Regions from separate parts of the Shewanella sp. Isolate8 genome, predicted to be linked through region 1. Evidence: predicted binding sites of a transcription regulator. Region 1 holds the regulator's gene; each other region holds the start of a gene.

Evidence for each region. The regulator LexA, encoded in region 1, represses DNA repair genes until DNA is damaged. The targets are predictions, from matches to a motif close to TACTGTATNNNNATACAGTA.
Region 2: the regulator LexA is predicted to act here: its motif matches at 3,269-3,288, upstream of L1D43_RS04865 (S24 family peptidase).
Region 3: the regulator LexA is predicted to act here: its motif matches at 3,865-3,884, upstream of L1D43_RS06600 (YebG family protein).
Region 4: the regulator LexA is predicted to act here: its motif matches at 3,362-3,381, upstream of recA (recombinase RecA).

Annotation. Positions count from the first base shown of each region.
Region 1 is NZ_JAKEVI010000005.1:175,529-183,637, forward strand. Features, by position in the region: gene L1D43_RS18615 (cytochrome c oxidase assembly protein) at 1-542, opposite strand, end outside; gene ctaD (cytochrome c oxidase subunit I) at 544-2,127, opposite strand; gene coxB (cytochrome c oxidase subunit II) at 2,164-3,729, opposite strand; gene L1D43_RS18630 (SulA-like leucine-rich domain-containing protein) at 4,128-4,637, opposite strand; gene lexA (transcriptional repressor LexA) at 4,634-5,251, opposite strand; gene yrfG (GMP/IMP nucleotidase) at 5,370-6,044, opposite strand; gene nudE (ADP compounds hydrolase NudE) at 6,140-6,685, shown strand; gene cysQ (3'(2'),5'-bisphosphate nucleotidase CysQ) at 6,739-7,551, shown strand; gene L1D43_RS18655 (N-acetyltransferase) at 7,544-7,999, shown strand; gene L1D43_RS18660 (TetR-like C-terminal domain-containing protein) at 8,107-8,109, shown strand, end outside.
Region 2 is NZ_JAKEVI010000001.1:1,101,716-1,109,824, reverse strand. Features, by position in the region: gene L1D43_RS04875 (SIR2 family protein) at 1-1,879, opposite strand, end outside; gene L1D43_RS04870 (endonuclease/exonuclease/phosphatase family protein) at 1,917-3,077, opposite strand; gene L1D43_RS04865 (S24 family peptidase) at 3,299-3,706, shown strand; gene L1D43_RS04860 (Y-family DNA polymerase) at 3,712-4,965, shown strand; gene L1D43_RS04855 (hypothetical protein) at 5,200-6,078, opposite strand; gene mauJ (methylamine utilization protein MauJ) at 6,138-6,989, opposite strand; gene L1D43_RS04845 (HEPN domain-containing protein) at 7,127-7,561, opposite strand; gene L1D43_RS04840 (competence protein CoiA family protein) at 7,649-8,109, opposite strand, start outside.
Region 3 is NZ_JAKEVI010000001.1:1,483,714-1,491,822, reverse strand. Features, by position in the region: gene pepN (aminopeptidase N) at 1-26, opposite strand, end outside; gene prc (carboxy terminal-processing peptidase) at 99-2,144, opposite strand; gene proQ (RNA chaperone ProQ) at 2,176-2,820, opposite strand; gene L1D43_RS06605 (GAF domain-containing protein) at 3,093-3,551, opposite strand; gene L1D43_RS06600 (YebG family protein) at 3,569-3,853, opposite strand; gene L1D43_RS06595 (paraquat-inducible protein A) at 4,363-4,989, shown strand; gene L1D43_RS06590 (paraquat-inducible protein A) at 4,982-5,614, shown strand; gene L1D43_RS06585 (MlaD family protein) at 5,601-8,109, shown strand, end outside.
Region 4 is NZ_JAKEVI010000001.1:799,761-807,869, reverse strand. Features, by position in the region: gene alaS (alanine--tRNA ligase) at 1-1,384, opposite strand, end outside; gene recX (recombination regulator RecX) at 1,677-2,129, opposite strand; gene recA (recombinase RecA) at 2,193-3,254, opposite strand; gene mutS (DNA mismatch repair protein MutS) at 3,585-6,152, shown strand; gene rpoS (RNA polymerase sigma factor RpoS) at 6,426-7,400, opposite strand; gene L1D43_RS03435 (peptidoglycan DD-metalloendopeptidase family protein) at 7,478-8,109, opposite strand, start outside.

The DNA.
Region 1 (8,109 bases):
CCTACGTACCCCTTGTCGGTGATGTTGTATAGCGTATAAGAGAGGGTCAGTGTCGAGATCTGCTCGGGCAGCTCGGTATCGACGTAGAAGATCAAGGGTAATTGCGCATCGGCATTGGCTTCGAGTCTTTGCTGGTTAAAGCAGAAGCACTCCGTCTTGTGGAAGTAGGCCGCGCCCTGTCCCGGTGAGACAGAGGGGATCGCCTGTCCGACAATCTGCTGTGCCGAGAGGTTCTTGGCGTGAAACTGAGTACGGATCACCTCACCCGGATGCACCTGAATACGTTTCATCTCGGGGGCGAAGACCCAGGGCATATCTTTCTGAGTCTGAGCCATAAATTCGACCGTTACCGTACGACTGGTGTCTATGGTCACCGCCTTATATTCGGCGGCGGTCGATTGCGTCTTACCATTGATGCCTAATTTTTCACATAGCACATCGTATAGGGGCACCAAGGCGAATCCGAATCCAAACATGCCCACGCAACCTAGTAGCAATAGGCCGATCAGCTTACGGTTGGAGTACGCCTTAGTGTCCGTCATGCTATTTCACCTCGGGTGGTGTCGAGAATGAATGGTAGGGGGCCGGGCTTGGCAGGGTCCACTCCAGACCCTCGGCGCCATCCCATGGCTTGCTGGGAGCCGCCTCGCCGCCGCGAATGCACTTGATCACCACCACTAGGAAGATCAGTTGCGACAGGCCGAAGGCGAAACCACCGATAGAGACAATTTGGTTCACATCGGCAAATTGAATCGAGTAGTCTGGAATACGTCTCGGCATGCCCGCCAGTCCCAGGAAGTGCATGGGGAAGAAGAGCACATTCACCGAGATGACGGAGCACCAGAAATGCAGCTTGCCCAGCTTCTCGCTATACATGTGTCCCGTCCACTTAGGCAGCCAATAATAAGCCGCCGCCATGATGGAGAAGATGGCGCCCGACACCAGCACATAGTGGAAGTGAGCCACGACGAAGTAGGTATCGTGGTACTGGAAATCCACCGGCGTGATGGCCAGCATCAACCCGGAGAAGCCGCCTATGGTGAAGAGGATGATGAAGGCCAGCGAGAACAGCATGGGGGTCTCGAAGGTAAGTGAGCCGCGCCAGATGGTGGCTACCCAGTTGAATACCTTCACCCCGGTCGGTACGGCGATCAGCATGGTGCAGTACATGAAGAAGAGCTCGGCGAACACCGGCATCCCTGTGGTAAACATGTGGTGGGCCCAGACCAGGAACGAGAGGATCGCGATGCTGGCGGTGGCGTATACCATGGAGGAGTAGCCAAACAGCTTCTTGCGGCTGAAGGCCGGTACTATGGCCGAGATGATGCCGAAGGATGGCAAGATCATGATGTAGACCTCGGGGTGGCCGAAGAACCAGAAGATATGCTGGAACATCACAGGATCACCACCGCCGGCGGCATCGAAGAAGCTGGTGCCGAAGAACTTGTCGGTCAGTACCATGGTGACCACACCGGCAAGCACTGGCATCACGGCGATCAGCAGGAAGGCGGTGATCAGCCAGGTCCAGACAAACAGTGGCAGCTTCATCCAGGTCATACCGGGGGCGCGCATGTTGACTATGGTGACGATCACATTGATGGCGCCCATGATGGAGCTGATCCCCATGATGTGTACCGAGAAGACAAACAAGGCCGTACTGTCCGGGCTATAGGCCGTCGACAGCGGGGCATAGAAGGTCCAGCCAAAATTAGGGCCACCGCCCTCCATAAACAGCGAGCTAATCAGGATCGCAAAGGCGAAGGGCAAGATCCAGAAGCTCCAGTTGTTCATGCGCGGCAGGGCCATGTCTGGCGCCCCTATCATCATAGGGATCAGCCAGTTAGCCAGGCCGGTAAAGGCTGGCATCACGGCGCCGAATACCATGATCAGACCATGTACCGTGGTCATCTGGTTGAAGAAGTTCGGCTCCACCAGTTGCAGACCCGGTTGGAAAAGCTCGGCACGGATCACCATGGCCATGGCGCCGCCGGTTAAGAACATGATGAAACTAAACCAGAGATAGAGGGTACCGATATCTTTATGGTTGGTGGTAAACAGCCAACGCTTTATTCCCGTGGGGTGCTCCTCATGGTGGGTCGAATGTTCGCCAATATGAGTGGCATCCATATCTGCTTCACGCGTTATTGCATTCATAATGCCTCCCTATTGACCTGCTTGATTGACGTCTGTTGCCTGAACCATATCGCCTGTGTTGTTACCCCAGGCGTTGCGCTCAAAGGTGATCACCGCAGCGAGTTCCTGAGGCGTTAACTGGCTGGCAAAGGCCTGCATGGCGGTACCCGGCTTGCCGTGAAGCACTATGTCGATGTGGTTATCAACGGGCCCTGTGGCGATGGCACTGCCCTTGAGTGCCGGGAAGGCGCCCGGCAGACCCATGCCTGTGGCCTGGTGGCAAGCGGCGCAGTGGCCGAGGTAAACCTGCTCGCCCTTAGCCATCAGCTCATCCATGCTGAGGTCGTCTAAAACCACTGCTTTAGCGTCATCATTAGAGGAGGCCGGCTCGGTTGACTCGGTCGTTGTGGCTGCTGGTGGAGGTGTCGGCTGGGCCGTCTCGGCATTTGTACCGGCATCTGTGCCGCTTGGTGCACCTGAGCTTGCCTGGTTAACGTCGGCTGCCTGAACAATATCGCCGCTATCGTTGCCCCAGGCATTACGCTCGTAGGTCACCACGGCGGCAATTTCTGTGGCGGTCAACTGCTGCGCGAAGGCCTGCATCGCCGTGCCAGATCGACCGTGTAGCACCACAGAGATGTGATCGGCGACAGGGCCTTTTATGATTGGACTGCCGATGAGCGAGGGGAATACACCCGGGAGGCCGGCGCCATTTGGCTGGTGGCAGGCTGCGCAGCGCGCCATATACACCTGTTCGCCCTGGGCCATCAGCTCTTCTTTCGACAGGGTTTTCGACAGTGCGGCCTGCGCCTCGGCGGCGGCCGCGCTGGCCTGTGCCTCCTGCTCGACAATCCAGTTGTCGAAATCGGCCTCGGAAAGCACCTGCACCACGATCGGCATGAAGCCGTGATCCTTGCCGCAAAGCTCGGCGCACTGGCCGCGGTAGATGCCTGGCTTGTCGATGCGGGTCCAGGCCTCGTTGATGAAGCCTGGGTTAGCATCCTTCTTCACCGCGAAGGCCGGCACCCACCAGGAGTGGATCACATCCTCCGAGGTCATCAGGAAGCGGATCTTACGATTGACCGGCAGCACCAGCGGTTTGTCGACCTCCAGCAGATAGTGTTCGCCTTTGTCCTCCTTGCCCTCTATCTGTTCTCTGGGAGTGGCGAGTAGGCTGTAGTAGCTTATGTCTTGATCGAAGTAGCTGTAGTGCCATTTCCATTGGGAACCTGTGATCTTAATGGTGAGATCGGCATTGCTGGGATCTTCCATGGCGATCAGTGTCTTAGTGGCTGGGATGGCCATGAGGATCAAGATGGCAAAAGGCACGAGCGTCCAGGCGATCTCTACCTTAGTGCTCTCATGAAAGTTTGCCGCGACGGCACCCTTAGAACGTCTATGGTTGATGATGGCGTAGATCATCACGCCAAAGACGACCAGGCCTATGGCGCAACAGATATAGAGAATCGTCATATGCAGGCTAAACACCTTATTACTGATCTCTGTGACCCCTGATGTCATGTTCAGGGGCATATCTGCTGCGAGTATGGTGGGCGTAAATAGCAACGCCAGCAAACAACACAACACTTGCTTCACTAGACTTCTCCTCTGTCAATTGCGAAGGCAACTACAAAGAAGAGCCACACAGTATGTCTCGGCTCTATGCAAACTCTTCAGTTCCCAAAAAAGCAACGATGACTTCAAAGTGCGTCGGTGGTGAAACTCTTGTTCTGTTGGTGGTGACCACGCTTGCACTTACGGCTGAATATATCAGACCAATTTCAGCTTCCGTGGGCGAGGTGTTACAAGATTATTTTCGCCGCTCAAGCCGACAACCAAATTGTGCGATATAACAAATAATCGTTGATATCTATTACTAACTTAATGGCTGTTTAAATATTGATCAAGATCACTTTTATTTTATTTTGCTAAACAAAACAGACACAAAAACGCCCCTTGCGGGGCGTTTGTATGGAAAGGTAGTGCGAGGATGATTAGTGTAGCGAGCTAAACAGATTCGAGGGCTGACCGCTGAGATCCTCTTGGGAAAACGGGCTGGCAGGTAAGTGACCGTTCGCATCTTCGATCACTACCCCTAATGCGCGGGTATTCTTGGCGACTATCTGTAGGCGACGACTGTCACGGGCATCCAGGGTTTGTGCCCAGCAGATCACCGCACTGGATGTACCACTTGTGAGGGCTTTTTCCATCGCCCACAGGGTTTCGACCTCATCCTTGGTGTGCACAAGTAATATACGGTCCATGCGAACACCGCCGTCGGCCAGCATCTGTTTGTAGCCTATGTTTGGCGGGCTGATCAGCACCACCCATTGCCCCTGCTGACTGAGTCTGGCTAGCTCAGGGGTGAGGGCCTGGAGCTCCTGCTTGCCCTGAGTCGAACTTGCCGTGGTAGAGATAGTGTTGCCATCGCCGCGCTTAAGCGAGCTGTCGAGATCGACCCAAAGTCCTGGATGACGTGGCGCCATGCCCATTAGGTTGTTCATTGCCAGTCTCCATTTCGAATCACGCCAACGGCCAGGCCTTCGATACTCAGGCTCTGAGTGGTGAGATCGACGACGATAGGGGAATATTCTTCGTTTTCTGCATGAAGGAACACGGTGCTGCCGCGCTTCTCGAAGCGTTTAACCGTGACATCGTCTTCCACGCGGGCAACGATGATCTGACCGTTTCTGGCCTGTTCGACCTTATGTACTGCCAGCAGATCGCCTTCGAGAATGCCGATATCTTTCATACTGTCACCCTTGACCCTCAGCAGGAAGTCTGCGCTGGGGCGGAACATGCTTGGATCAACCTGATAGTGCTGCTCCACATGCTCCTGGGCCAGAATGGGCTCACCGGCGGCAACCTGGCCGATTAGAGGCAGACCGAGATCTTCAGGCTCTTCCTCTTGGGTCAGCTTAATACCGCGTGAGGTGCCGGGCATGATTTCGATGCAACCTTTCTTGGCCAGCGCCTTGAGGTGTTCCTCGGCAGCATTGGCACTCTTAAAGCCTAAGCGACGCGCAATTTCCGCACGGGTAGGCGGCATGCCAGTGTCGGCAATATTGCGTTTAATCAGATCTAAAATCTCGGCTTGTCTCGGGGTTAAGGGTCTCATGATTAATCCTGTCTTTCCATACAGTACCTGTCAGTATATACAGTATTTTATACAGTGCAAGTATTAACCAGATTTTCTGTCAGTCACATCAAGCGATTAGCGCGTAAAGCGCAGGCGGCTAGTCTCGTTGAGCCTGTTCTAGGGAGACGAGTAGATGATGGTAATCGTCGATGGCAGGGAAGTCGGCAAACTGCTTGTGCGGCTTTTGGCTGTCGGGATTCTTGATCCCTAGCTGATAGCCTACGCCGGCTTTTTGGGCCGCCAGTAGAATGGGCTCACTGTCGTCGATAAACAGGCAGCGGCTGGGATCCAGGGAAAACTCATTAAACAGGTGACGCCAGAACTTGGGATGCTCCTTGGGATAGCCTGTCGTGTGGCTGGAGAGCATCTCGTCTAACCCGCTAGCCAGTTCGGTATGTTTGAGCTTCAACGCCAGACTGTGGGGATGGGCGTTGGTGACTAAGATGCGCCGCTTGCCGTATTTGGCGAGCGTGCCGAGAAAGGGCATGCTGTCCTGACGCAGCTGGATCCTGTCGACCAGGGTGTGATGCAGCGCCAGAATGTCCAGACCCAACTCCTGTTGCCAATATTCGAGGCAATACCACTCCAGGGTGCCGAAGACCTTGGCATAGGCACTCTCTACCAGTTGCTGGGCCTCGGCCGGTGGGATCTGCCGCTGCTGACACAAGGCCTGAGGCACCAGGCTGAGCCAGAAGTGGTTGTCGAAATGCAGATCCAGCAGGGTACCGTCCATGTCTAACAATACGGTATCTATCTTATTCCAGGGAAACATAAAGGTAGTAAAAAAATTCCTTGGTTTGAGTTGTGGATTAGGCCCATCATAGTAAGATTGAGTGGTTAAGCAAACGCCATTTTTCAGGAAGTTCAATGTCGGACAAAAAGCCGCAGATCCTACATGCCGAAGTTGTTGCCCAGAGCCGTCTGTTCCAGATAGAGCAGGTGCATTTAAAATTTTCGAATCAGGTTGAGCGCCAATATGAGCGCATGAAGGGTAATACCCGCGGCGCCGTGATGGTGGTGCCTGTGCATGGCGAGGAACTCCTGCTGGGACGCGAATATGCGGCAGGCACCCATAGTTACGAGCTGGGCTTCCCCAAAGGCCTGGTGGATCCCGGCGAGACCCATGCCCAGGCGGCCAACCGTGAGCTGCAGGAGGAGATCGGCTTTGGTGCCCGTAAGTTGACCCATCTGATGGAGTTAAGCCTGGCGCCTGGCTACTTTGCCAGCAAGATGCAGATCTTCGTCGCCGAAGATCTGTATGAGAGTCGATTGCAGGGTGACGAGCCCGAACCCATAGAGGTGGTACGCTGGCCATTGAGCCAGTGGTCTGAGTTGTTATTAGAAGATGACTTTTCCGAATCTCGAAGCGTTAGCGCCTTGTTTTTGGCACAGAAACATCTAAAACTAAAGTAGTTAATCCGAATTATCATATTAGGCATTGCCAGATGTAGGCTGTTGGAGTTGTGATGAAGCCAGAAGAGTATGTTGAGCAGGCGATTTCGATTGCCATCGAGGCGGGAGAAGCCATTAAAGGGATCTACCTCGAGGGCAGTTTTGACAAAGAGGTGAAATCCGACAATACCCCGGTGACCTCTGCCGATATCGCGGCCCATAAGATCATCGCTTCCCAGCTTAACAGTCTCACCCCTGAGATCCCGGTTTTATCCGAAGAAGATGCCGATATCCCCTACGTCGAGCGCGCCGACTGGCAGCGCTACTGGTTAGTCGATCCCCTAGATGGCACGGGCGAGTTTATTGCCGGTAGCGGTGACTTCTCGGTGATCATCGCCCTGGTCGAGCACAATCGCCCTATCATGGGCGTAGTCTATGTGCCTATGACGGGCGTGGTCTATTACGCCATTGCGGGGCTGGGCGCCTATAAGCGCAGCAGCAAGGGCGAGGTGCGTATCGCCAGCAAACAGCTCACCACAGATGATGAACCTTGTTTGCGCCTGGCGGTGAGCCGTCGTCAGGATCCCCAATCTGTATTGAAGCTTTTCAATCACCCTAAACACTGCGAGCTAGTGGTGTTGGGTGGTGCGGCGCTTAAGAGCTGTCTGGTGGCAGAAGGTCGCGCCGACTGTTATGTGCGTATCGGTCCCACGGGTGAGTGGGACACGGGCGCGGCGCAGATCATCATCGAAGAAGCGGGCGGCCAGGTGATGGATCTCGAGCTACAGCCACTGAGTTATAACGAGCGCGAATCACTAGAGAATCCCAACTTTATCGTCGTGGGATCGACCCACCTGCCATGGGACGAGCTGTTAACCCGTGAATAATCTCCCTCATATTTCTATCAAGGCGGCTGGTAAGCACCAGCTGCAGGCGCTCTATCGTCTGGAGCAGGGACTATTTGGTGCTCATGCCTATCCAGACTTCTTCTTTCGTCAGAGTTTCGACTGCTGGCCAAGCGGCCTGCGAGTCGCTTGTGACGAAAACGAGTGTCTACTGGGCTACATACTGCTGGCCAGGAGCGAACGGGTAGATAGTGCCTGGATCCTCTCGGTCGCAGTCGATAGTGCCGCTCAGGGGCGAGGCATAGGCAGGCGTTTGATTGTAGAGTCCTTGAGCGCGCTACCCGCTAGCGTGACACAGGTGAAGCTCACGGTAGCGCCGGATAATCCTGCTAGGCACCTCTATGCCAGGTTAGGCTTTGTCGAGCAAGGGCTGGAGGCCGACTACTTCGGTCCAGACGAAGACAGAGTTCTCATGACACTCAGCCGATAAATTTCCCTCTTTATTCTGGTCGCCGAAAAACAATCTTATTATGAACATTGTTTTTTATTTTGCTTGCTGGTAACTTGAACGCAAATTGACAGAGGGATGGAGCCGAGATG
Region 2 (8,109 bases), on a different contig from region 1:
TTGGTAACTCTCTGCTGTAATGATTTCTTAATGGAGATTCTAGTAACCTCAATTCATTCCATGGATCACATTTATATTGCTTTAGAACATTCCACCTGTCTGAGAATTCAGATTTTAAACTGTAATCACCATTAACCCAAGACAGACCACTTTGTATATATCTAAGCAAAACTAAAATATATGATTCTTGGGACACTGCTGAATAATCAGATACTACCGGCTTTAGGTTAAGTTTTGATCTAACTACCTTTAGAGCATCCTCTAATAGATTAATCGCTTCATCCAATCTTCCCATTTCAGCTAATAAACCAGCTTTTTTTGCAGACCAATATGGTAGATTGGGTTTAATTATCCAACTCTCTAACTGGGTTTCAAGTTCGTTAATGTCAAGTTCAAATAATGACAAAAGACATTTCTCATAATGATAACGAGAAGAGTCTGAGCTTTGTCCAAGGAAAGCACTCACTCTTTTTTCATTTGATTTCCATTTGTCAATCTTCCCCTCTTCTCTTAAATATCGTAGGTATGACAGTTGAATAAAACAACATTTCGATTTAACTTGATGTAAATCAAGATCAGCGAAAGCACTGTTATTAACTGAGCTATCAGAACCATTGACATTATCTTTTAGAAACTCATCACCACACTTTAGTACATACTCTATCAAAGATACATTTGGGTCGAAAATAGGGCATAGACATTTTTCAATTCGCCAAAAATACTCATACAGAAACTCAAGTAATACCTTAACTGAAAGATCCTCAAAGCTCTTTATAGCGCCCTCCCATTGTTTGGTGTATTCCCACAAATATTGTCGACGATCTTCGGGAACAACGACCCATCCTGGATAGTTCTCTCTTTGAGCTTTCCATTCTATTATAACTTCTTCGATCTGTTGTGCTATCGGCACATTCCCACTTTTATCTGGATACTTTTTAGATCCACCCTTGGGCCAATCTAACCAATCAGAATCAGATTTTTTGCTGCTACAAAACTCAAAGAACTTCTGAATGCCTTTGTAGTGATCATCCTTTCCAACGCCATCCAAATCAGACATATCAATAGGAACAATATTGTATTTCTCCAACAAACTGACCTGTGCTTTAGTTAGATTAAGTACACCGATCAGGTATATTTTTGGAGACTTTTCATCCCCTAGATTATCTCGAATCCAGCCAATCCAACGGAGAAAGTTAGGGTCATCGCCAGAGAAACCGATGAGGCATAACGTATTTTCTAGCAGTGATTGTTGGACTGTATTTACAAATGGTGCGAAATCGATTGGGTAACGTCGATAATCTTCCTCAGTGATAACAAATGGCTCATCACTAGGAAAACTTCCATGTAGTTTAATTATTCGTGGTTTTTCTGAATAAATCAGGTCCTGACTGCCAACAATTAATTGATAGTTGTGTTCTGTGACTGTTCTTGCGGTTCTTTCAAGTAAAGTGTCATAATTTGTTGTTAATATGTCTGACCAAGGAAGGTTCAACAAATCAACATGTAGTTTAGAGGGCTCATATTCACTATCAGGAATGGAATCCCTTAATAACTGATGAAGCATCGGTCTACCAAACGAAGCTTGTAGTTCATCAGCCAGCTTTAATACATTAAGGAATCTACCATCCTTTATGCTTTCACCACGCGTTTTTTCATAAAAAAGTTCACCAAGTTTGTTCCAGTCAGGAAAGGCTTTTGATGATTCGTTTATAGGTATTGCATTACAACTAAACCCTGCACCGACCATTACCGCAGCATGACCTGACCACAGCCTAGCAGATATTTCATTCAAGTGAGGTAATATGCTATTTGGTATCGAAATATTCATAACGGTGTAGTCAATTTCCTTTAATTGCTCTTCATACTCTCTGTTATACATCGCTATCTTTAAGCACATCGTGCCTATTTATGATTTACTAGTCATCAGTTCCTGTTAGTAAGATCTTAAAGCGTACCGGATGATGATCTGAATAACGAGCCCTGAATGCATTGTGGTTGTACGGCGAACCTGGGTATGGAGTCGTAAAATCCTCAAACCAGTCATCTTCCATCTCATCTATTAAGTCGATGACTTCAAACTGCCCGCCCAAAAACAAACTACTTGTATTTGACGTCGGATAAACGACGTTGTCATAAGGCCGGGGACTATTAAGGTTAGTGTTGGTCATGAGACAAGCATCTCCTGCGTTCAGTGCAGAATAGGCGTCAGGTAAAATCGTCGAGATTTCATCGCAGTCTTCAAAGTTCATGTCGCCTAACACGAAGAAATCTCGTTCAACTGAATCGTTCTCGTCTATCCATTTGGCTACTTCAAATAGCTCACCTTTACGGCGTACCTCATCCTTCTTACTCGCTCCTGGTTGCAGATGGACAGATATCAGGACAAAGTCATCTCCCGTCGCTTTTGCTTTAAACGGGGTAGCGTAAGGGACCCGCTCGTATTTATCATTATTGGAGCGATCTTCCGCTAAGAACCCCTTAGGCAAGCTTGGTTCATATTGCACTTTGTCTGGTTTAAAAAACGTGACAAACCATTCAGTTGCAGCACTATTAAGGTGAATGGTGTCATTTGTGCCCGTGTCTTCTTCTGACAGAATGTAATTAAACCCATATGAGGACATAGCTTCAAAAAAGCGCCGAGCTTCAACATCTGGCTTGTATGAGGTGTTGTCTGGAAAGGTACCATCGTAAGGTGGTGCAACGAGCTCTTGAATGACAACGATATCCTCATTCGCTAATAGTTGAGCTAGCGCCTTATCATCGCGGTCTTTAAAGTTACCCAGAAATTGAATATTGAAAGACACAATCGAAAGGTAATTAGTTGCAGCAGCGCCATTAAGTGGGAGCAGACAGTCTTGGGTATGGCAATGGTATGTACGGGTTGACCTATTAAGGTGGCCACCATTTTCATCTTTTGCACCACTGTGACCAATGGCGCTAGGCGTGAACACGGCAAAGGCCAAAGCTAATGCCATTCGGCGTATTAAGCCCGCGTACACCCTATTCATACAAACCTCCATGTTTATGACATTGCGGCGATTGAAAGACCAACTCATGGTTTCATTTCTTGCCAGCATTTGATCTGTCTCCTCTGTACGCTAAATAACTTTGCCGGAAAAAGCTAGCAAAATCGGCACGCTAGCGGACTTTGGTGTAGGACTATTTGGGTGGTAAAAATCAAAACAGGTAGCGATCTTTCGTTGAATCGAGCTGTAGCATGCAAAAGGAAAGCTCCCGAATATTGCCAAAACACTAAAGTCAGCTAAAATACTGTATAAACAAACAGTACTCATTAAATATGAAAGTCATACCCATTTTAGCCAGTGCCGGGATAACCGGCTTTGAGTCCCCAGCAACGGACTATAAACAGCTGCCATTAAGCCTCGATGAGTTGCTTATTGAGCATCCAAGCGCCACTTTTATCGGCCAGGCAAGTGGTGACTCCATGCAAGGCGTTGGCATCTTTGATCAAGATATTCTCATTGTAGATAGGCACGTAACCGTCAAAAACCAAGACATTATCGTTGCGAACTACAATGGCTGCTTTGTTTGCAAAATCATAGATACGGTCAACAGGCAGTTGATATCTGCGAACGACTCTCATATGAACACACCTATTTTTGAGCATGACTCCTTTACTATTGAGGGTGTTGTGATTCGCTCAATTCGCTGTCACCGGCAAAGCTCGATATTGAGTAGGAGTTAATAACCTTGTTCGCTTTGGTCGATGCCAATTCCTTTTACTGCAGCGCTGAACAGGTATTTCGACCTGAATGGCGTGGAAAGCCAATAGTGGTGCTCAGCAATAACGATGGTTGCATTGTTGCGGCTAATCGTCAGGCCAAGGAAGCGGGGATAAGCAAGTTCGTCCCCTACTTTCAGGTAAAGTCGTTATGTCAGCAAAAAGGTGTGATTGTTCTGTCATCCAACTATGAACTATACGGCTCTCTCTCGGCCGCGATGATGGAAGTTATTGGGCGGTTTGCGCCAGAACAACACATTTATAGTATTGATGAGTCATTTTTATCTTTCAGAAACGTTTACCCGGCTATCCCCTGTCTAATATCTCACGGTCATAAAATCCGCAGAGCCGTATGGAAAGAAGCAAGGTTGCCGGTGTGTGTGGGTATAGGAGAGACACTCACACTAGCCAAAGTAGCAAACCATGCGGCTAAACACCTACCAGGCTACGCCGGCGTTTGTGCTATCACCACAGATGAGGAGCGCAGTTGTATTCTCGAGCAAATGGAGGCTCAAGATGTATGGGGAGTGGGTAAACATATCGCGAAACGCCTAGTGGCTCTTCGTATCAATACAGCATTAGACTTGGCCCTGCTTGAACCGAGTGTTGCGCGTCAGCAATTTAGTATTGAACTCGAGCGCACAGTAAGAGAACTCAATGGCATTCCATGCAAAGGCTGGGATGCAGCAAGGGCTGATAAAAAGCAGATTTTTTCAACGAGGAGTATGGGTAACCGTATTTCTGACAAAGCATCCCTACTCCAAGCTATCACCAAGCACGTCGCCATCGCAGCAGTCAAAGCAAGACAACAAGGCTCCCTTTGTAAAACGTTGCTTGTCTTTGCGAGTAACTCACCTTTTGATGAGCGTCCGACAGGATTCAAAATCACGCTCCCCCTCGAGATACCAACAAATGATACATGCGAATTGATAGAAAAGGCTGTGCACTACAGTAGCCTTAGGTTTCAACCAGGGGTACGTTACTACAAAGTTGGCGTAGGCCTGATTGAGCTATGTAGCGAAAAGCACCTCCAACAAGATTTATTCAATCAACCTAAGAGTTCTACTCTAATGAAGGCGCTTGATTGTATCAATGCGCGTTATGGAACAGACTCGCTTTTTGTAGCTGGCCAAGGCGTTGAGCCGAAATGGCAAATGAGGCGAGACTTTCTAACACCCCAATATACGACACGGTGGTCAGACATTCCTAGGATTAAGTGTTAGATGAGGGAGCTAACAAAAGAAAGTAATTTTATCTGCAATGCGGCTTTCTTGAACTAGTGGGTTTGCCTAAATTCAGCTCTATTACTACGGAGAGGCATAACTAAAAATTGGACAAAAGTGCGCTAACGCAAACACTCTAAAGGTAGACTGAAGGATTAGGAAAAGTATTGGTAAAGCCGCGCTTTGCGGCTGTTTTGGAGCGCAGCGGAAAAACAGTCCGACAACAGCGCCTTGTTACATTTCGATCTTATAGATCACCTTTAATCTTTTATATAACTCGTTACTCAGATCTCTGTAGCCTTGCTCATTTGGCAAATACTTCAATGCTCTATGATGCCCAAGGTCTGACGGGATATCATCTAACGATTGCGTTATTGGTATTACTGTTTTACCAAGTGTATGAGCGATTCCGGTTTCATACATGACATTCGGGTTTCTACCCGTAAAATCAACCACAATGACCTTCGCACAAAAAATCAAATCAAATATGTCCTGCATAAACGTGGAGTTATCCCAGATATCATCCGCTCTTAGGCACTCTAGCTGCATGTACTCAGCCACACGCTTTACCGCATCGTAGGTGCCAGAAAAGCTGGCATTGAAAGGCATCATCACCGAAATCAGCTTTTCATTTTGGGGCTTTTTCGGAACATTAAAGACACTTGGTTTAAAACTGATGAGCTGTTCCGTAGGGACTTCCTCGTAAGAAGAAGATACAAATTGTCCATGCGCGGGACATAGCTTTACAACGCCATTTGATTGCTGTGCAATTGTTAATTCATAGGTCTTAAGACATGTTTCGACCGCTTGGATAGACTTTTCTCTATCCACGTTTTCATTGAACAAAAAGTGATCTGGATGCAAGAGATATTCAATTACCTTTTTCATCTCCGCAGATGGCATATTCTCTTGGAGCGCTTTGCGTTCATTTAACTCCTTTAATACGTCATTTACCCATACACGGCGAGTTGATCCATCGTGAACATAATCTAGATCGAGATCCACAAAGAAACGAGTCAAATATGAGGAGCTGCGGTAAGGAAAGCTTCGAAATGGATCATCGCCGCAAATCATTTCTGCTAGTTTCATTAACCCTGCGGCACCAATTTTCATTCAGATAATTCCCTCTTACTCGAATTAGAAATGTCCCTATGACAGCTATGTTATACATCTTATTGATCATGTTGGTAAACAATACTTCCATCTTCTAGCTCTACTTTTTTAAGCAAGTCTCTTGACGAACCCAAATGCGATTCCCGCAAGCTTTTCCAAAAAGAACTATCCGACAGTACTCCCAGTTCTTTTTCGATGAATAATGCTGCCAACTCTTTCATTAGCTTTAAATCGCTTTCCATTCGACGTTTATCAGAATAGTTGTCAGGGTTTACTAGAGGGTTGCCATGTGCGTGAGCAACTGCACAACGGCCCTCTTCGTACAAATACTTACCAATATCGTTCTCTACCTGTCTTAGCTCATTCAATCTATCGACTGCTGGGGAATACAATAAATGCTCTAAGTTATTATTGATCCAGTCTTTTTGACCTGCTCCAGCTCCGTATTTGATATTTAGAACTTTAAAAAAACTCAGGAATGCAAATGGAACTGAATTGACGGACATCCCTTCTCTGAACAAACCCAAAGCCAAATCAGATTCTACAGTTTCTGCGGACGGAAGATACAAATAGTCCCAAGGTTCGACCTGTGCGTATCCGGATACGCCATAAGTACCTTGGCCCAACCAGCCTGGCCGTTTTGGATTATTTGAGCCTGCTGGGAATAACTCTACAACACCACCGTTTCGAGACCACGCTAAGCGACTTAAAAATCTACTTGCAACTGTTCCTCCGATTTCAAAAGTCGTCCCATCAATGTCGAAAACAGATACTGTGCACGCCAATTCCATCGGGCTTTCTGGTACTTTTCTAAGCGGCTGCAGAACAATCTTGTAACCTTCAAATGGAATCTCAACCTGTTTTCTTGGCCAAGAGAACCTAGGGGATACTGCCATATCAAGCCATAGCATTTAGGACTCTCAACTCCTTGGTGTATAACGCCCGCTTAACAGGCGAAAAAAGCTTGGCTAAAATTAGCGACGAAGGTGCGCAAGCCAAGCTTTTTGCGTCCTTTGTTAAAGCGTTTGTTATATGCATTTTGCACGAACTACTCTGATAAGAAACCATAAAACAAACTGTTTAGTTTGTTGGCACACTCGCTAAAATCGTCCGCAGCGTTCTCAAGGTCGATGAGTTCAATTATTCCGTTTGAGCTTAACCGTTGTTGTTTGTTTGGGCTCGTACAAGGCTTTCCGTGAACTATTCTGTTTCTTAATTCCACTAGATCTGAAAATTGCTTAGAAAGTAGTTTTAACTGTTCTCGTTCTGAGCTTTTTGGCATGTTTCTAGTTGCGTCTATAAACTTCTTAGCTATTTGGCCGGCTGTAAGTTCATTGCCGACTACCTTATGAATTGATTGTGGAATGATTTTTTCCATACACCAGACAACTTGCCACTCTAGCCTTGCAAATGTGTATGCAGCCAAACCAAGAGCGGTAACATAATCGGTGTCAACGGGACACCTTAATCTGTCATCCTTCACTTAAATCTCCAATGCGTATAACGCCCCACATAAACCGCGCGAGGCACGATCGTCGGGCGACCATAGGGAGCGGATTTGATGTGATGGTTAGGTGCCAATTCCGCCAAACTGCCTAATGAATTCACTTTTTTCATGCGCTCTTACTTCACCTTGCTTTGTTTGGCAGTCAAATGACAATAGCTGCCAAATTGTATCTACTCCAAAATCGAAATACACAGGTTTTGTTGCTGTAGACCAACGAGCTAAAAGCTTACTGCGGCCATGCCACTTTATCATTCTGTAACAAGGATCATTTGTGTGATGTCCGCACAAGCTATTGCCGAAATAGACCTTGTCAAATTCGTTCTTAGCACCATTTACTACCCAAATCATGTTCTTGTAGAAAGCTTCGCGGCTACGGGCTTCTGCGTCATCAATCGTGTAACTTTGAAATTCGATTACCCAACGATCTGGAACATAGACGTCAGCGATATGCCGCTCTAAGGTATTTGGATCTTGAAATACAACCTCCTGGTGCTCAGGAAGAAAGTAGTTCTTCCAACTTCTAT
Region 3 (8,109 bases), on a different contig from region 1:
AAATATTTGGCCTTAACCTGTGCCATTTAGATTCCCTCATCTGAAAAGATTATAAAAAAACGCGCCAATAGCGCGTTTTTAAAAAATTTGGCTCAATATTATTTCGCCTGGTTTTTAGCCACTCTTTCCATATCCACTAAATCCAGAGTGATATAGACTGTCTCGTCGAGAAATGCGTCCGGCGCCTTCACATCTTCTTCGGCGTCATCCAGAGACTTAAGTGCCTCTAGGCCTGCCACCGCACGGCGCTCGTTGAGGCGAACAAGTTGCTTCTCATCATTCGCTTCGCGCTCGGCCACACGCTCTTTCTCTACCAGAGAGACGCTGGTTTCTTTGTGGCTCTTCTTAAACTCGGCAATATCTTGATCGATATAGCCAAATTCAACATCTTTCTTGATACGTTGCTGGTGACGCGAATCGAGGTTGGTCACTAGCTCAGGGGTAATATCCCCAAGCGTACCGTATTGGGCCACAGGCACCTTATCCCAAGGCAAGGCGTTGGCTTCCTCGGCTTCACCGTATTCGCCCGGCTCGAGTGCACTCGGGAACGGAATATCCGGTGTCACACCTTTGAGCTGAGTGCTACCGCCGTTGATACGGTAGAACTTGGCGATGGTGTACTGCACATGGCCGATAGGCTTGTCATACATATCATAGATACGGCCCAGGCTCTTATGCTGCTGCACTGTGCCCTTACCAAAGGTCGACTCACCCACGATAAGCGCGCGATCATAGTCTTGTAACGCGGCGGCGAAGATCTCTGACGCCGAGGCGCTGTAACGGTCTACCATCACGGTGAGCGGTCCTGAATAGGTCACACGGCCGTCGTTGTCGCGATTTTGCGACACCTTACCGTTAGCATCACGGATCTGCACCACAGGGCCTTGCTCGATAAACAGGCCTGTTAACAGCGTCGCCTCGGTTAATGCACCGCCGCCATTACCGCGCAGGTCAATAACAACACCTTCAACCTTGGCCTCTTTGAGCTTGACTAACTCTTTGGTGACATCTTGAGACAGGTTCATGTAGAAACCTGGGATCTTAATCACCCCAACCTTGCGGCCGGCATAATTACCGGTTTCAGGCTCGATCACCTCTGAGGTCGCGGCGCGATCTTCTAAACGGATCTTGTCACGTACTATGGTCACGTCGATTGGCTTGGCAGAAGAGCCGCCCTTCTTAGGCAGGATCTGCAGAATGACCTTACTGCCCTTAGGCCCTTTGATCAGCTCGACCACGTCATCCAGTCGCCAGCCGATCACATCGACTATCTCTTTACCTTCCTGGCCGACACCCACGATACGATCTTCCGGTGCCAGCTTTTCGCTGTTGGCCGCGGGGCCGCCAGCCACCAGGCTCTTGATCACTGTGTAGTCGTCATCCATTTGCAACACTGCGCCTATGCCTTCGAGGCTCAGGTTCATCTCCATCTGGAAACGTTCGGCGTTGCGTGGCGACAGGTAACTGGTGTGCGGCTCGACGCTGCGAGAGAAGGCGTTCATCACACCTTGGAAGACATCTTCACTCTTGGTCTGGCTAAGACGCTTGATGGCATTGTTATAGCGCTTCTCGAGCACCTTAACGATCTCATCCCAGTTTTTACCGGTCAGCTTAAGGTTTAAGGCATCGTACTTGACGCGTTGACGCCACAGCTCATTGAGCTCGGCCTCATCTTTTGGCCAGGCGGCTTCGTCTCTGTCGTACTGATAGCTGTCGCCGGGGGCGTTGAAGTCCATCTCTTTGTCGAGCAGAGATAAGGCGTAGGCGAAGCGGTCATAACGACGCTGCTGCACCAGATCGAAGATCTTGTAGGCGGCGGTGAGATCACCGCTTTTCAGCATGTCGTCAAATTGGGTCGCATAAGGCTTGAAACTGTCGATATCACTCTGAAGCAAGACATTGCGGCGATAATCGAGCTGCTTAAGGTAACGCTCGAACACCTGCTCGGAGAAGGCATCGTCCAGATCGAATCTATGATAATGGGCGCGAGTGAACAGACCCGTCACTCGCTTGCTCGCTACTTTATGTTGCGGCTCTTGCGTTAGAGAGGGCAACTCGCTAGATGGAATACTGGGCGTCAGTGCCCATGCCGAGAATCCTACAAAGATGCTGGCAATGGATGCTGCCAGAGTGAGTTTTCGCATCAACAAGTTACTCCTTTTAAACGATGAACAGTTATAACAGGATATGCTCTACCGGGACTTTTACCGTCAATCCTGAATCTAACTGTACTTGAACATCTTCTTTCTTGATGTCCAGGACAACACCTGCAACAGGTGATTTACCTAGTTTGACACTCACGCGTTGATTTGGTTTCAACTCGGTCAGTGTTGCCGGGGTTAAATCCTTGGCTTCAACCTGTGGCTTAGCCGCTTTAGGCGCTGGTTTGCTGCTGCGCTTAGGCTGTGGCTTCTTGAAGGCTTTCTTCTCAGACTTAGGACCAGGCTTCTCAGCCTTTTCTGCCGCCGCTTTCGCAGCACGCTTTGCCTTAGCCTTCTCTTGACTCTCCTTCAGTGTAGCCTGTGCATGGTCAATATGCTCTTGCTCAAGCTCGCCACACTCGTTGCCGTCGAGATCGACACGCTGTGCCCCAGCCTTAACCCCTTTCAGGTAACGCCAGCTACTGGTGTAACGGCGTAAGGCGATTCTTAATTGCGTTTTACTGACTTTAGAATCATCAGCTAACCTTTCAGCCAAGTCTTGAAACAATCCTATTTTTAGAGGCTTAGTTTCACCTTCAGCGATAAAGCATAAAGGAAATGTTTCATATAAATACGCAAGAATTGCGTTGGTGTCGGTCAACTTTTCTGTTGATTCCATCATTACTTCCACAGTTTAAAAGGGACTATCACCTCGCCGGGTTAACGTCGGCACTGGCGTGTCGTTCATATTGGTTAGACATCGGGTCGCTTACATGCCGCTAGGCGGCGACCACACAATCCAACATACCTTATCAATTACAGTCAATAAACGCCATGTATTCATTTCAACTAATGAAAAATCTCACGGCGTGTTTTTGAATTCATCAAGCGGCCTATTATAAGGGCGCGCCAGACGAAAGCGACCATCAATTGTGCAAAATTGGTTGTAGTTTAAGCAAATAAAGCCTTTTCCAGACTTTTTACGCAGGACTCTAGCCCCAATTGATCCGCCTCGTCGAAGCGAGAGAAGGAGGGGCTATCAATATCGAGTACGCCGATCACCTGACCGTCACGGCGCAGTGGGATCACAATTTCCGAGTTACTGGCGGCATCACAGGCGATGTGGCCGTCGAAAGCATGGACATCTTCGATGCGCTGAGTGGTATCACTCTGGGCCGCCGTGCCACATACTCCCTTCCCCACCGGAATACGGGTACAAGCCACTTTGCCTTGGAAGGGGCCCAGCACCAGCTGATCACCTTGCAGCAGATAGAAGCCGACCCAGTTAATATCATCCAGATGCTCGTTGAGCAGCGCCGAGAAGTTTGCCATCGCCGCGACGAGGTTATCTTCGCCGCTAAACAGGGCTTCAACTTGACGGGTAAGCGTCGTGTAACAAGGTGTACTCATACAAATTTCCTAACAATTTATGTTTTCGTTTCAGCTTTCTTGGCGGGTTTCTTTGCCGGTGCAGCCTTAGTTGCTGCGCCGCCTTTCAAGAGTCCCATGAGCTGATCTTTATGTTCTGCCATGTAGAAACAAAGTTGTTCTAATGCATTTTCATCTAAGCCTAAATCAACTTGCTCAATAAAAGGAAGAAGATTATCCGCGATATCGAGCATCTTATCGTAGGCATCCGCCTCCTTCTTAGATGTGAATGTCATCTTCTCCACCCCTTCTCTGACTACGACAAATTTCGTTATAACTGCCATATTCGCCCTCACACTGTTTTTATATACAGTTGTAGAATCTCATAAATACAACTTCTTATGCAAGTCTCAAACTTTATCTGTTAGAATCTGCGCAACTATTAGCTCCGGATTTGGGAGCCACCTTATTAGGGCCTGTTGATCTTTCAAGTTTAATTTTTGTTCAATCTAAACGCATTTTGCGCGAGGCGAGAGTCATGAAGCATAGTTACTCTATGTGAATGGCGAGCAACAAAGTGCAGCGCGCGTTTAGATGAACCCTTTGGGCAGCTTTTGTAGGCCATTTCTACTGCGTTATCGCCCGTTGGTTTAGAATACTACACAACACAGGCTCTGCCTTGTATAAACCACCTACAAATTGCTGCAAAAACAAACAGCAAAGATCAACAGGCCCTAGGTATTTCAATAGATTGACTATAGTAATATCTTATAGGCAATAGATTACTGGTCTATATCAAGAAATTCTCACTATTGATATAGCCTTAGATGACAGGAAGCGCCCCAGAACAGATATGAAAACAGAGGTGTTAGATAAGAGTATCGTTCTTTGCCGTGCTTGCGATCTGGTCGTGAGAAAACGCGCCTTGCCAACTGGGGTGCGGGCCCTCTGCCCACGCTGCCATACCAATCTCTATGATACCCCCTACTGCTCCGTCAACGGCATGTTAGCCCTGTGTATCACTGCGCTGGTGCTCTATTTTCCCGCCAACTTTTTTCCTGTGCTCGAGATGCATTTTCTCGGCAGCATTCGCACCACCACCATAGCCGGAGGCGCCATGGCCGTGGCCGCTCAGGGCTATTGGATCGTGGGCATTGCCGTATTGGTGGCGGCGGTGATCGCCCCTGGCCTGCTTATTTTGTCGATACTCACCCAGGTGCTGATCGTAAAATACCGACTCAAGATCCCTTTCTTTCGCAATATCTATAAGAAGCTGCTGAAACAGCACAGTTTATTGGCGCAGCTCTCCATGCTTGAGATCTACATGATCAGCATATTCGTCTCGGTATTTCAGCTCTCAGATTACACCGATCTCTATTTCGGAATCGGCACCTTCTGTTTCACCATGTTGTTTATCATGGTGATCTTCATGCAACGGGAATATGACATAGAGCATATGTGGAGCGTACTGGATGAGTAAGCTCAGCAGGCCTCCCCAGGGCGAATCATTGGGGCTGACCAACTGCCCTACCTGTAAGTTTCTGTGCCATCTCGATCAGGGCAGCTGTCCACGCTGCGGACAGGCGGTGCAGAGCCGGGATCGCACCAGTGTGCAGAAGAGCTGGGCACTGCTGATCACCGCCGCCATCTTGCTGTTTCCGGCGAATCTCTACCCCATCACCATCATGACCAGTCAGGGGCAGGTACGCCAGGACACCATCTTCAGCGGCATTAACCACCTGGTGTACCTAGACCTTTTACCTATTGCCATTATTCTGTTTACCGCCAGTATCTTAGTGCCTATGTTGAAAATTTTTGGCCTGGCGCTTTACCTGACGGCGATCAGCTATCGCCTGCCGATCTCGAAAAAAACACTCATGGCTGGCTTTCATATCATCGAATGGATAGGTCGCTGGTCCATGCTGGATCTGTTTGTGATCTCCATTACCGCGGCGCTCATTAACATGGGACAGATTTGGGATGCCAAGCCGGCGCCTGCGGCCACCGCCTTCGCCTTGGTGATTCTGTTAACACAGCTGGCCGCAAAAGTATTAGACACGCGTTTACTCTGGGACCGATTGGAATCGAAAGATGACACAAATTGAAACACCAAAAGTCGTTAAGAAAAAACTCTTCTCTCCCATCTGGCTACTTCCTCTGATCGCTTTGGCCCTGGGAGCTTGGCTCGGGATCAAGAGCATTCGTGAGTCCGGCGTCGAAGTGCGCATCCATTTCCCCAGCGCCACAGGGATAGACGTGGGTAAGACGCTGGTCAGATACCAGGGATTAACCGTGGGTAAGGTGGTTGATATCAGTATCGACGATCAACTCCAGGGCGTTTATGTGGATCTGCTGATGGATTATCGCTCGACCCCCTTCCTACGCGATGAGACCAAGTTCTGGCTGGTGACCCCTAAGGCATCGATCACGGGTGTAGAAGGGCTAGACGCCCTCTTCTCGGGTAACTATATCGCCATCCAGCCAGGCGAAGGCGATTACAAGAACGAGTTTACCGCCGAAGATCAGGCCCCGCCGGTGGCTCCTGGCTCAGATGGTTTGATGATCGAACTCACCAGCCCATCCCTCGGCTCTTTGGATGTGGGCTCTCAGGTGTTTTACCGTCAGATCCCGGTCGGAAAAATAGTCAGCTATCGCCTGGTGAACGACGACAGCATCCTCTTCAATGCTTACATAGAGAAGAAGTATGCCCACCTAGTAAAACAGGACTCACGCTTCTGGAATGTCTCCGGGCTGGCGCTGGACGCCTCGCTATCTGGCATCAAGGTTAAGACAGAGAGCCTCTCGGCCATCCTCGCCGGTGGCGTCAGTTTCTCTTCACAAAGCAGCAGCGAGCAGGCGAACGTCAATCAGACCTTCACCATCTTCGAGGATAAAGAGCATGCCCTGGGCGGCATTAGCTTCAGCCTCACGGCCGATGACGCAGATAGCCTAAGCACAGGCGCCGACATCGTCTATCGCGGCATCACCATAGGCCAGATCACCCACACCCAGCTAACCGAGTCAGGCGTGACCTTCGATGCAAATATCGCCACTCAATATGCCGAGCTTCTCGGCACAGACAGTCAATTCTGGCTCGAAGGTGCCGATCTATCGCTTAGCGGCATCAAGCATGCCAGCCGACTGGTTACCGGGAATGTGGTAGCCTTCATGCCCGGCAGCGGCGAACATCAGGCCAGCTACCCACTGCTGGCTAAGGCACCGCAGCACACACAGCCGCCACTGTTGCTCAGCCTGAGCGCCGAGGAAAACCCAGGGATCAGCGCAGGCGCCGAGGTGCGCTATAAACAACTGCCCATAGGTCAGGTCGACGGCGTCGAGTTTAAACCTGACTTTTCCGGCCTGGCCTACCGCATCCAGATCTGGCCCGAATTTGCCAAGCTGATCCATCAGGGTAGCTACTTCGTTGCCGAATCGGCCCTGGCGATCGACGCCTCCCTGGACGGCATCAAGGTCAATACCCGGGATCTGTCCACCCTCACCAAAGGCGCCATCAGCCTGATCCAGGGCCGCAGTAAGAAAGCCGTCAATCCTGAGAGAGCACTGCCGCTGTTTGCCAATGCCAAGCAGGCCGAGGGTTACCTCGCTAAGCAGAATCGCCTCAAGATAGTGCTTGCGAGTCCGGATGGTGCCGGGCTCGCCGCCCACTCCCCTATCTACTATAAGAAGATGCAGATCGGTGAGGTGCAAGGAGTCAACTGGCGTGCCAGCAACGAAGACTTTGCCATCGAGCTGGGTATCGACAAGCAGTTCGCCTCGCTGGTTAAGCCAAGCACCATCTTCTGGCGTAACGGTGCCCTGAGCGTCGATGCCAGCCTAAATGGCGTCAAGCTGGATGTAGCGCCGCTAGAGGGCGCATTAAAGGGCAGCGTATCCCTTGGGCTGCTGGACAAAGACGATATCGGTAACCAGAGCCACCTCTATGGCTCAGAGACCTTGGCCCGCGCTAAGGCAACGCCCATCAGCATAGTTTTCGATGCCAGCACACGCCTGAGTGCCCACGCGCCGATCCGCTATCAGGGCCATCAGATAGGGCAAGTCGAGAGGGTTAAACTATCCCAAGACTTGCACAGTGTCAGCGTCGATGCCTACCTCTATGGCGACTACGCAGCGCCTTTCCTGGCCGACGATGCCCAATACTTTATCGTCGACGCCAATATCTCCCTCTCAGGCATCACGGCCGCCGAGACCCTAATTACTGGCCCCTATGTGTCCGTACTGCCGGGTGAGAGTGGCAACATAGTGCATGACTTTATGGGCAGCGTCGAGTCCCCGGCATTACTCGCCCAAGATGCACTCACCTTCACTCTGGTGGATGACAACCTGGGCTCGGTCAAGATAGGCACCCCTATCATCTTCCGCGGTATCAAAATAGGCGAAGTCAAGCAGGTACGACTGTCCTCCACTGGCACCCAAGTCGAGATGACAGCTCAGGTGGCCAGCGGGTATCGTCATCTGATCAATCAGAGCAGTCAGTTCTGGGATTTGTCGGGTATCAAGGTCGATCTCGGCCTCTTCTCCGGCGCACAGATCGAAACCGGCTCCCTTGAGACCATCATCGCCGGTGGTATTGGCGTGGCAA
Region 4 (8,109 bases), on a different contig from region 1:
GGTCGCTATAACCGCAGAACTCGGTCTCGGCATCTATCTTCAGGCTTTCGTTGTAATCTGTATCAAACTGTCCCGCCGCCTGGGCGCGACTACGCTGCTCGGCCATGGCCGCTTCGAAGCCAGCTTCATCGACCGTGATATCACGCTCGCGGCATACATCTGCGGTGAGATCCACAGGGAAACCATAGGTATCGTAAAGCTTAAAGGCTGTCTCGCCATCAAGTTCCTTACCTTCTAGCTGGCTCAGGGCATTGTCGAGAATACCAAGACCACGTTCAAGCGTACGGGCAAACTGCTCCTCTTCCGCCTTCAGTGCCTTTTCGACGATCGCCTGGGTCGCTACCAGCTCTTTGGCTGCGTCACCCATGACTTCGATGAGTGTCGGTACCAGCTTATAGAAGAAGGCCTCGGTAGCACCCAGCTTGTTACCATGACGCACGGCGCGGCGAATGATACGGCGTAGTACGTAACCACGGCCCTCGTTTGATGGCATTACGCCATCGGCAACCAGGAAGGCGCAAGAACGGATGTGGTCGGCGACGACGCGCAGCGACTTGTTCTCCAGATCGGTAACGCCCAATATTTCGGCGGTCTTCTTGATCAGTGACTGGAAGATGTCGATCTCATAGTTTGAGTGTACGCCCTGCATGATAGCCGCGATACGCTCTATGCCCATACCGGTATCGACCGAAGGCTTAGGTAGCGGATCCATGGTGCCGTCGGCCTGACGGTTGTACTGCATGAATACTATGTTCCAGATCTCGATGAAGCGATCACCATCTTCTTCAGGCGTGCCGGGACGGCCACCCCAGATATGCTCGCCGTGATCGTAGAAGATCTCGGTACAAGGACCACAAGGACCGGTATCGCCCATCTGCCAGAAGTTGTCAGAGGCATATGCAGCCCCCTTGTTATCGCCGATGCGAATGATGTTCTCGGCCGCTACGCCAATCTCTTTGTTCCAGATCTCGAAGGCTTCATCGTCTGTCTCATAGACGGTGACACACAGACGCTCTTTTGGCAGCTTGAGTTCTTCGGTCAGGAAGGTCCAGGCAAAACGAATCGCATCTTGCTTGAAATAATCACCGAAGCTGAAGTTACCCAGCATCTCGAAGAAGGTATGGTGACGCGCAGTGTAACCGACATTATCTAGGTCGTTATGCTTACCGCCGGCGCGCACACAGCGCTGGGCCGTGGTGGCTCGAGTGTAGTCACGCTTGTCTTCCCCAAGGAAAACATCTTTAAACTGGTTCATCCCTGCATTGGTAAATAGCAAGGTGGGATCATTGCCAGGTACCAGTGAACTGCTGTCCACAACCTGGTGACCGTTTCTGCGGAAAAACTCCAAGAAAGCACTTCTCAGCGCTGCAGTGGTTTGATACATGAAATCATCCTGAATTTGATTATTTTAGCGATGAAAGCAAAAGGTTCACCGACGATGCTCAGTTAGCCCAGCATTATAAGCAGTCTATGGGGGAACAACCAGAGGTTTAGCCGAGGATCCCCAAAGAAACCGTAAAAAGCCTCAGTTTCCATTGGGTCTGCTAGCTAAAGAGCGAGGATGATTTTCAGGCTATGACTTAATCCAGGTCTGGGTCATAGTCTGGGGCACAGTGTGAGTCATTGCCTGATTCATAGCCTGAGCCATTGCTTGGATAGTCGACAGGGAATTGGGCTTAATCTAAGTCGAGATCGACCTCTAAGGCATAGGCGACCTGGTCGAAGCCAAAACCTTGGGAGAGAAGATAACGCACTCGCCTGGCGCGGTCTTTCTGATCTTGAATAGGGCCGCTAGCGGCATACTTCTTGACGGCTTTCTGTCTCGCTAGCTCGAACCAGTCACAATCGCTCTGATTGAGGGTCGACTCGATAACCTCTTTAGTCAGTCCCTTCTGCGACATGGATTGACGAATCTTATTATGACCATGACCTTTGGCAATATGAGAGCGCAACAAAAGTCCGGCAAACCTGGCGTCATCGAGATAGCCCTGGCGCTCACATTCGCCAAGCACCGCTTCGATCTCGCCGTCGAGAAAGCCTTTCTGATTCAACTTACTCTTTATCTGATAGCGGGAATAATCGCGGCGGGCCAGCAGGCCCACCGCAACTTGCATCGCCGACATTGTCATGAAAGAACCAAGGTCATTGCAAAGCCTGAGTCATCAAAAACCGATTAGCTGAAACGGGTCAGCTTAAAATACTTCACCGGTTTCCAGATCGACATTCTCATCGCCAGTGGCCGACTCGGCAACCACTTGACCAGCACCCAGCAGCATGGCGCGCAGCGCCTGGTCGATTTCTGCGGCAATCTCTGGGTTCTCTACCAGGTACTTACCGGCATTAGCGCGGCCCTGGCCAATCTTGTCGCCCTTGTAGCTGTACCAGGCACCCGACTTTTCGATCAGCTTGTGCATCACACCAAGGTCCACCAGCTCACCTGTGCGGTTAATGCCTTCACCATAGAGGATCTGGAACTCTGCCTGCTTAAACGGTGCGGCAATCTTGTTCTTCACCACCTTAACGCGGGTCTCGTTACCGATAACCTCTTCACGATCCTTGATGGCGCCCGTACGACGAATATCCAAACGAACGGAGGCGTAGAACTTAAGCGCGTTACCACCAGTTGTGGTCTCAGGGTTACCGAACATCACACCAATCTTCATACGGATCTGGTTGATGAAGATCAGCAAGGTGTTAGATTGCTTCAGGTTACCTGCCAATTTACGCATCGCCTGACTCATCATACGCGCGGCTAGACCCATGTGAGAATCACCGATCTCGCCTTCGATTTCCGCCTTAGGCGTCAGGGCAGCTACCGAGTCGACGATGATCACATCCACAGCGCCAGAACGCGTCAGTGCGTCACAGATCTCAAGGGCCTGCTCGCCAGTATCGGGTTGAGAACACAGCAGGTTATCGATATCCACACCCAGCTTTTGCGCATAGATAGGGTCCAGCGCGTGCTCGGCGTCGATGAAGGCACAAACCTTACCTTCGCGCTGAGCCGCCGCAATCACTTCCAGGGTCAGGGTCGTCTTACCCGAAGATTCAGGACCATAGATCTCAACGATACGACCCAGTGGCAGACCACCCGCACCCAATGCAACGTCCAGCGACAGAGAACCCGTTGAGATAGTCTCAACATCCATAGAGCGGTTTTCACCTAGCTTCATGATAGAGCCTTTACCAAACTGCTTCTCAATCTGGCCAAGAACCGCGCTCAGGGCTTTCTCTTTATTCGCATCAATCTTCATTCTGCTTTCCTCTCAATCACAGACGCTGCGCTGTGGGGTATCCGTTAAGTTAAAGCCCGCAGACGGTTTCTGCATCGCTTTAGGCTGTCTCAATATGAAACCTAGTATACTGTACAATCATACAGTATCAAGTACTGTATGCGATTATTTTTGCCTAAGCTCCGACAAAGCCAGCTAAATGCCCCAAGGCGCATTAGCACTAAATTTATCCAAACAGGCAGGATAAATGCGCAACCGCCATCAATTTATTGTTAGTATTGAGGCCATTCATTCTGTGCTAGCCGCGGGGCTATGACAGACATTTTTGTAGCAGGATACCTTGGTTAATTCATGAACGCCGTCGATACTCAACATCTTGAAAAGCACACCCCCATGATGCGTCAATATCTGACGCTGAAAGCCGAAACACCCGATATGTTGCTTTTTTATCGTATGGGAGATTTTTACGAGCTCTTCTACGACGATGCTAAGCGTGCATCTGAGCTGTTAGGGATCTCCTTAACGGCCCGGGGCAAGAGTGGCGGTGACCCTATCCCCATGGCGGGCATCCCCTACCATGCGGTAGAAGGCTATCTGGCTAAGCTGGTGCAACTCAGGGTCTCGGTAGCTATCTGTGAGCAGATAGGTGACCCCGCCACCACTAAGGGACCGGTGGAGCGAAAAATCGTGCGCATCGTCACCCCTGGCACGCTGACCGATGAAGCCCTGTTGCAGGAGAGGCAAGACAACCTGCTTGCCGCCGTCTATCACGGTAAGATTGGCTTTGGTTACGCGACCCTGGATGTCTCATCCGGGCGCTTCGTGGTTACAGAGCTGGCCAGCAAAGAGGCACTGGAAGCCGAGCTACAACGCACCAATCCGGCGGAGCTGCTCTACAGCGAAGATTTCAGCGAGCCGGCACTGATCGCCTCGCTCTCGGGTAAGCGTCGCCGTCCCGAATGGGAGTTCGACTATGACACCAGCTACAAGCTGCTGCTGGAACAGTTCGGCACCAAAGACCTCTATGGCTTTGGCCTGGGCGAAGTCAGGTTATCGCTGCAGGCGGCTGGCTGCCTTATCCAGTATGTAAAAGATACCCAACGCACCGCCCTGCCCCATATCAACGCCATCACACGTTTCAATCAGTGCGACAGCATAGTGCTGGACGCGGCCACCCGAAAGAATCTGGAGCTGACCCGCAACCTGCAGGGGGGCAGCGACAACACCCTGGCCTCGGTACTGGATAACACGGCAACTCCTATGGGTAGCCGCATGTTACAGCGCTGGATCCACGAACCACTGCGCAACCACAACATCATTCGTGCCCGTCACGATGCTATCGACGAGCTACTGGACAATGGTTATCACGAGAGTCTGCACGAGCAGCTAAAAGCCCTGGGCGACATAGAGCGTATCACGGCGCGTCTGGCCATTCGCAGTGCTCGCCCCCGTGACTTTGCCCGCCTGCGTCAGGCACTCGCCCTATTGCCCGAAATACAGCAACAGCTAGCCGATTGTCACAGCGCACATCTGCATACCCTGTCGCAATCTATCGGCGAGTTTCCCGAAGAGCATGCCCTCCTAAGCCGCGCCATCGTCGACAACCCGCCTATGCTGATCCGCGACGGTGGAGTGATTAAAGAGGGCTATCATGCAGAGCTGGATGAGTGGCGCAAACTCAGCCAGGGCGCAACCGACTACCTTGCCGAACTCGAGGCACGCGAGAAGGCTGCCACCGGCGCCTCAACCCTGAAGGTTGGCTATAACAGGGTGCACGGCTATTACATCGAGGTGAGTCGCCGCGAGTCAGATCTGGTCCCCATGAGCTATCAGCGCAGACAGACCCTGAAGAACACAGAGCGTTATATCGTCGCCGAGCTCAAGGAACATGAGGAGAAGGTGCTTTCCAGTCAGGGCAAGGCTCTGGCACTGGAGAAACAGCTATGGGAAGAGCTGTTCGATCTGCTAATGCCCCGCCTGCACGAGCTACAGGCCTTCGCCCGCGCCGCCGCCGAGCTTGACGTGATCACCAACTTTGCTGAGCGCGCCGAGCAGCTGGACTATCACAGGCCAGAACTCACGGCTCAGAGCGGCATAAATATCGAGGCGGGAAGGCACCCCGTGGTCGAGCGCGTCAGTCAGACGCCATTTATCGCCAACCCTGTCAGCCTCAACCCGGCGAGGCGCATGCTGATCGTTACCGGTCCTAACATGGGCGGTAAGTCAACCTATATGCGTCAGGTCGCACTGATCACTTTGATGGCCCATATCGGTAGCTTCGTGCCGGCGCAGAAGGCCGCCATCGGCCCAGTGGATCGCATCTTTACCCGTATTGGCGCCGCGGACGATCTCGCCTCCGGCCGGTCGACCTTCATGGTTGAGATGACGGAAACTGCCAACATACTGCATAACGCCACGCCGGAGAGTCTGGTGCTGATGGACGAGATTGGCCGGGGCACCTCGACCTATGACGGCTTATCACTCGCCTGGTCGGCCGCCGAACATCTGGCGCAGAATTTAAAGTCGATGACCCTGTTTGCTACCCACTATTTCGAGCTGACCCAGCTGCCCGAGCAGATGGAAAATGTGGCTAACGTGCACCTTGACGCCATAGAGCATGACGACACCATCGCCTTCATGCATGCGGTGCAGGAAGGAGCGGCGAGTAAGAGTTATGGCCTACAGGTGGCGGCCCTAGCCGGGGTACCGGCCAAAGTGGTACAGGCCGCCAAGCACAAGCTGCATCATCTTGAGAGCCGTGACAGAGAGGAGGGCCTGCCCGAACTCAGACAGGCTCAGCTGAGTCTCGCCATGCCAGAATCCTCAAAGGCCCTAGACAGATTAGACACCATAGATCCCGACAGCCTTACCCCGAGACAGGCGCTGGATCTGCTCTATGAGCTCAAACAGCTACGTTGATTAAATACAGGCAGGTTAATTAAATACAGCTAGGTTAATCAAGTCTAAACAGCAAAAAGCGCACCTCTTAGAGATGCGCTTTTTTTAATTCTGGGGTCGGCTCTTCATGAAAAAGGTTTACACCTTAGGGCGCTTACCACAACTTTTCTCAACAAGACGCTAGCACTGCTCATCGACCTTCTAGCCAACATACGGCCAGTTCAACCAGGCGACAAATTCAAAACGGCAATAAGTACATTAAATCAGCCCTTAAGCCTACACCCCGATACACACTTATACTCTGAAGATAGCTTCTACCGATAGTCCTTGTGCACTGAGCAGATCTCTTAACCGTTTCAGGGCTTCCACCTGGATCTGGCGTACTCTCTCACGAGTGAGACCTATCTCCTTACCGACATTTTCAAGAGTCGATGGCTCATAGCCTAGCAAACCGAAACGACGGGCAAGCACTTCTCTCTGCTTGCTGTTCAGCTCGTCTAGCCAGCGTACGACAGACTTAGACATATCATCGTCTTGTACCTTGTAATCTGGGCCCACGCAATCATCGTCGGCTAACACGTCCAGCAATGCCTTGTCGTTGTCACCACCCAGCGGGGTATCGACAGAGGTTATACGCTCATTGAGCTTAAGCATCTTACTCACATCGCTACTGGGCAAATCTAACTGCTCGGCGATCTCTTCGGCGGTAGGCTCATGATCTAGCTTGTGCGCGAGTTCCCTAGCGGTACGAAGGTAAACGTTGAGCTCCTTCACCACATGAATAGGTAGGCGAATGGTACGGGTTTGATTCATGATCGCACGTTCTATGGTCTGGCGGATCCACCAGGTAGCATAGGTAGAGAATCGAAAACCGCGTTCCGGATCGAACTTTTCGACGGCGCGGATCAAACCTAAGTTACCTTCTTCAATCAGATCCAATAATGCTAAGCCACGATTGTTATAACGACGTGCAATTTTTACGACGAGTCTGAGATTACTCTCAATCATACGGTTGCGAGATTTTTCACAGCCTTTTAGGGCCTTACGTGAGAAATAAACCTCCTCTTCCGCACTCAATAGGGGGGAAAATCCAATTTCACTTAAATACAGCTGAGTGGCATCTAAGTTCTTTTGTAAGTCATCTTGTACTTGCTGTTCTAATTCTGCTTCTTTCAAAACCTCCTTGCTGTTGGTAACTGATAGATCAGACTCATTCTTAGACAAGTCAACTAAGGGCTCCGCCACGGCGGTAGATTGTTTACGACCCATAATATACTCTCCCAAATTTTACATGCTAATTTACTGCACTTTACTGTCCTCCAATTGCCAAAATGGCGCCTATAAAATTATGATTTAGGCAAAAATTTAAGTGGGTCGACGGATTTGCCGTGATACCGTATCTCGAAATGCAGCATCACCCTATTGGTACCCGTTTGTCCCATTTTCGCCACCGTTTGTCCCGCGGTAACGAACTGCTTCTCTTTTACTAAGATCTTATCGGCATGGGCATAAGCACTGAGATAGTCATCGCTATGCTTAATGATCACCAGATTGCCGTATCCCCTTAGTGCATTTCCCGCATACACCACTCGCCCATCGGCGGCGGCCTGAATGCGATCGCCTCGGGATCCTGCGATCTTAATCCCTTTATTACCTTGCTCCTTGGTAGAGAATGTGCCGATCAACTTGCCTTTAACAGGCCAATGCCAGCGCTGAACCTTCTTGGGTAGGGTGCTACTGGGCTTGTGGATAACACCGTTAACATTTTGTTGACCAGTTGTTACAGCGTACGCAGATTTATCGCCCCGATCAAGCGATTTTTTCACCAGTGTCGTTTTACTAGTAGCCACCTGCTGACGAGGTTTAACTGTTTGTTTAGGTTGATTTTTAACTGTGTTTTGCTGCGTTTTTTTACTCGATACCTGAGTGCTACGCTGGGTTTTGCTATTTGTAACAGCGTTTGTCGATTTTAGCTTTA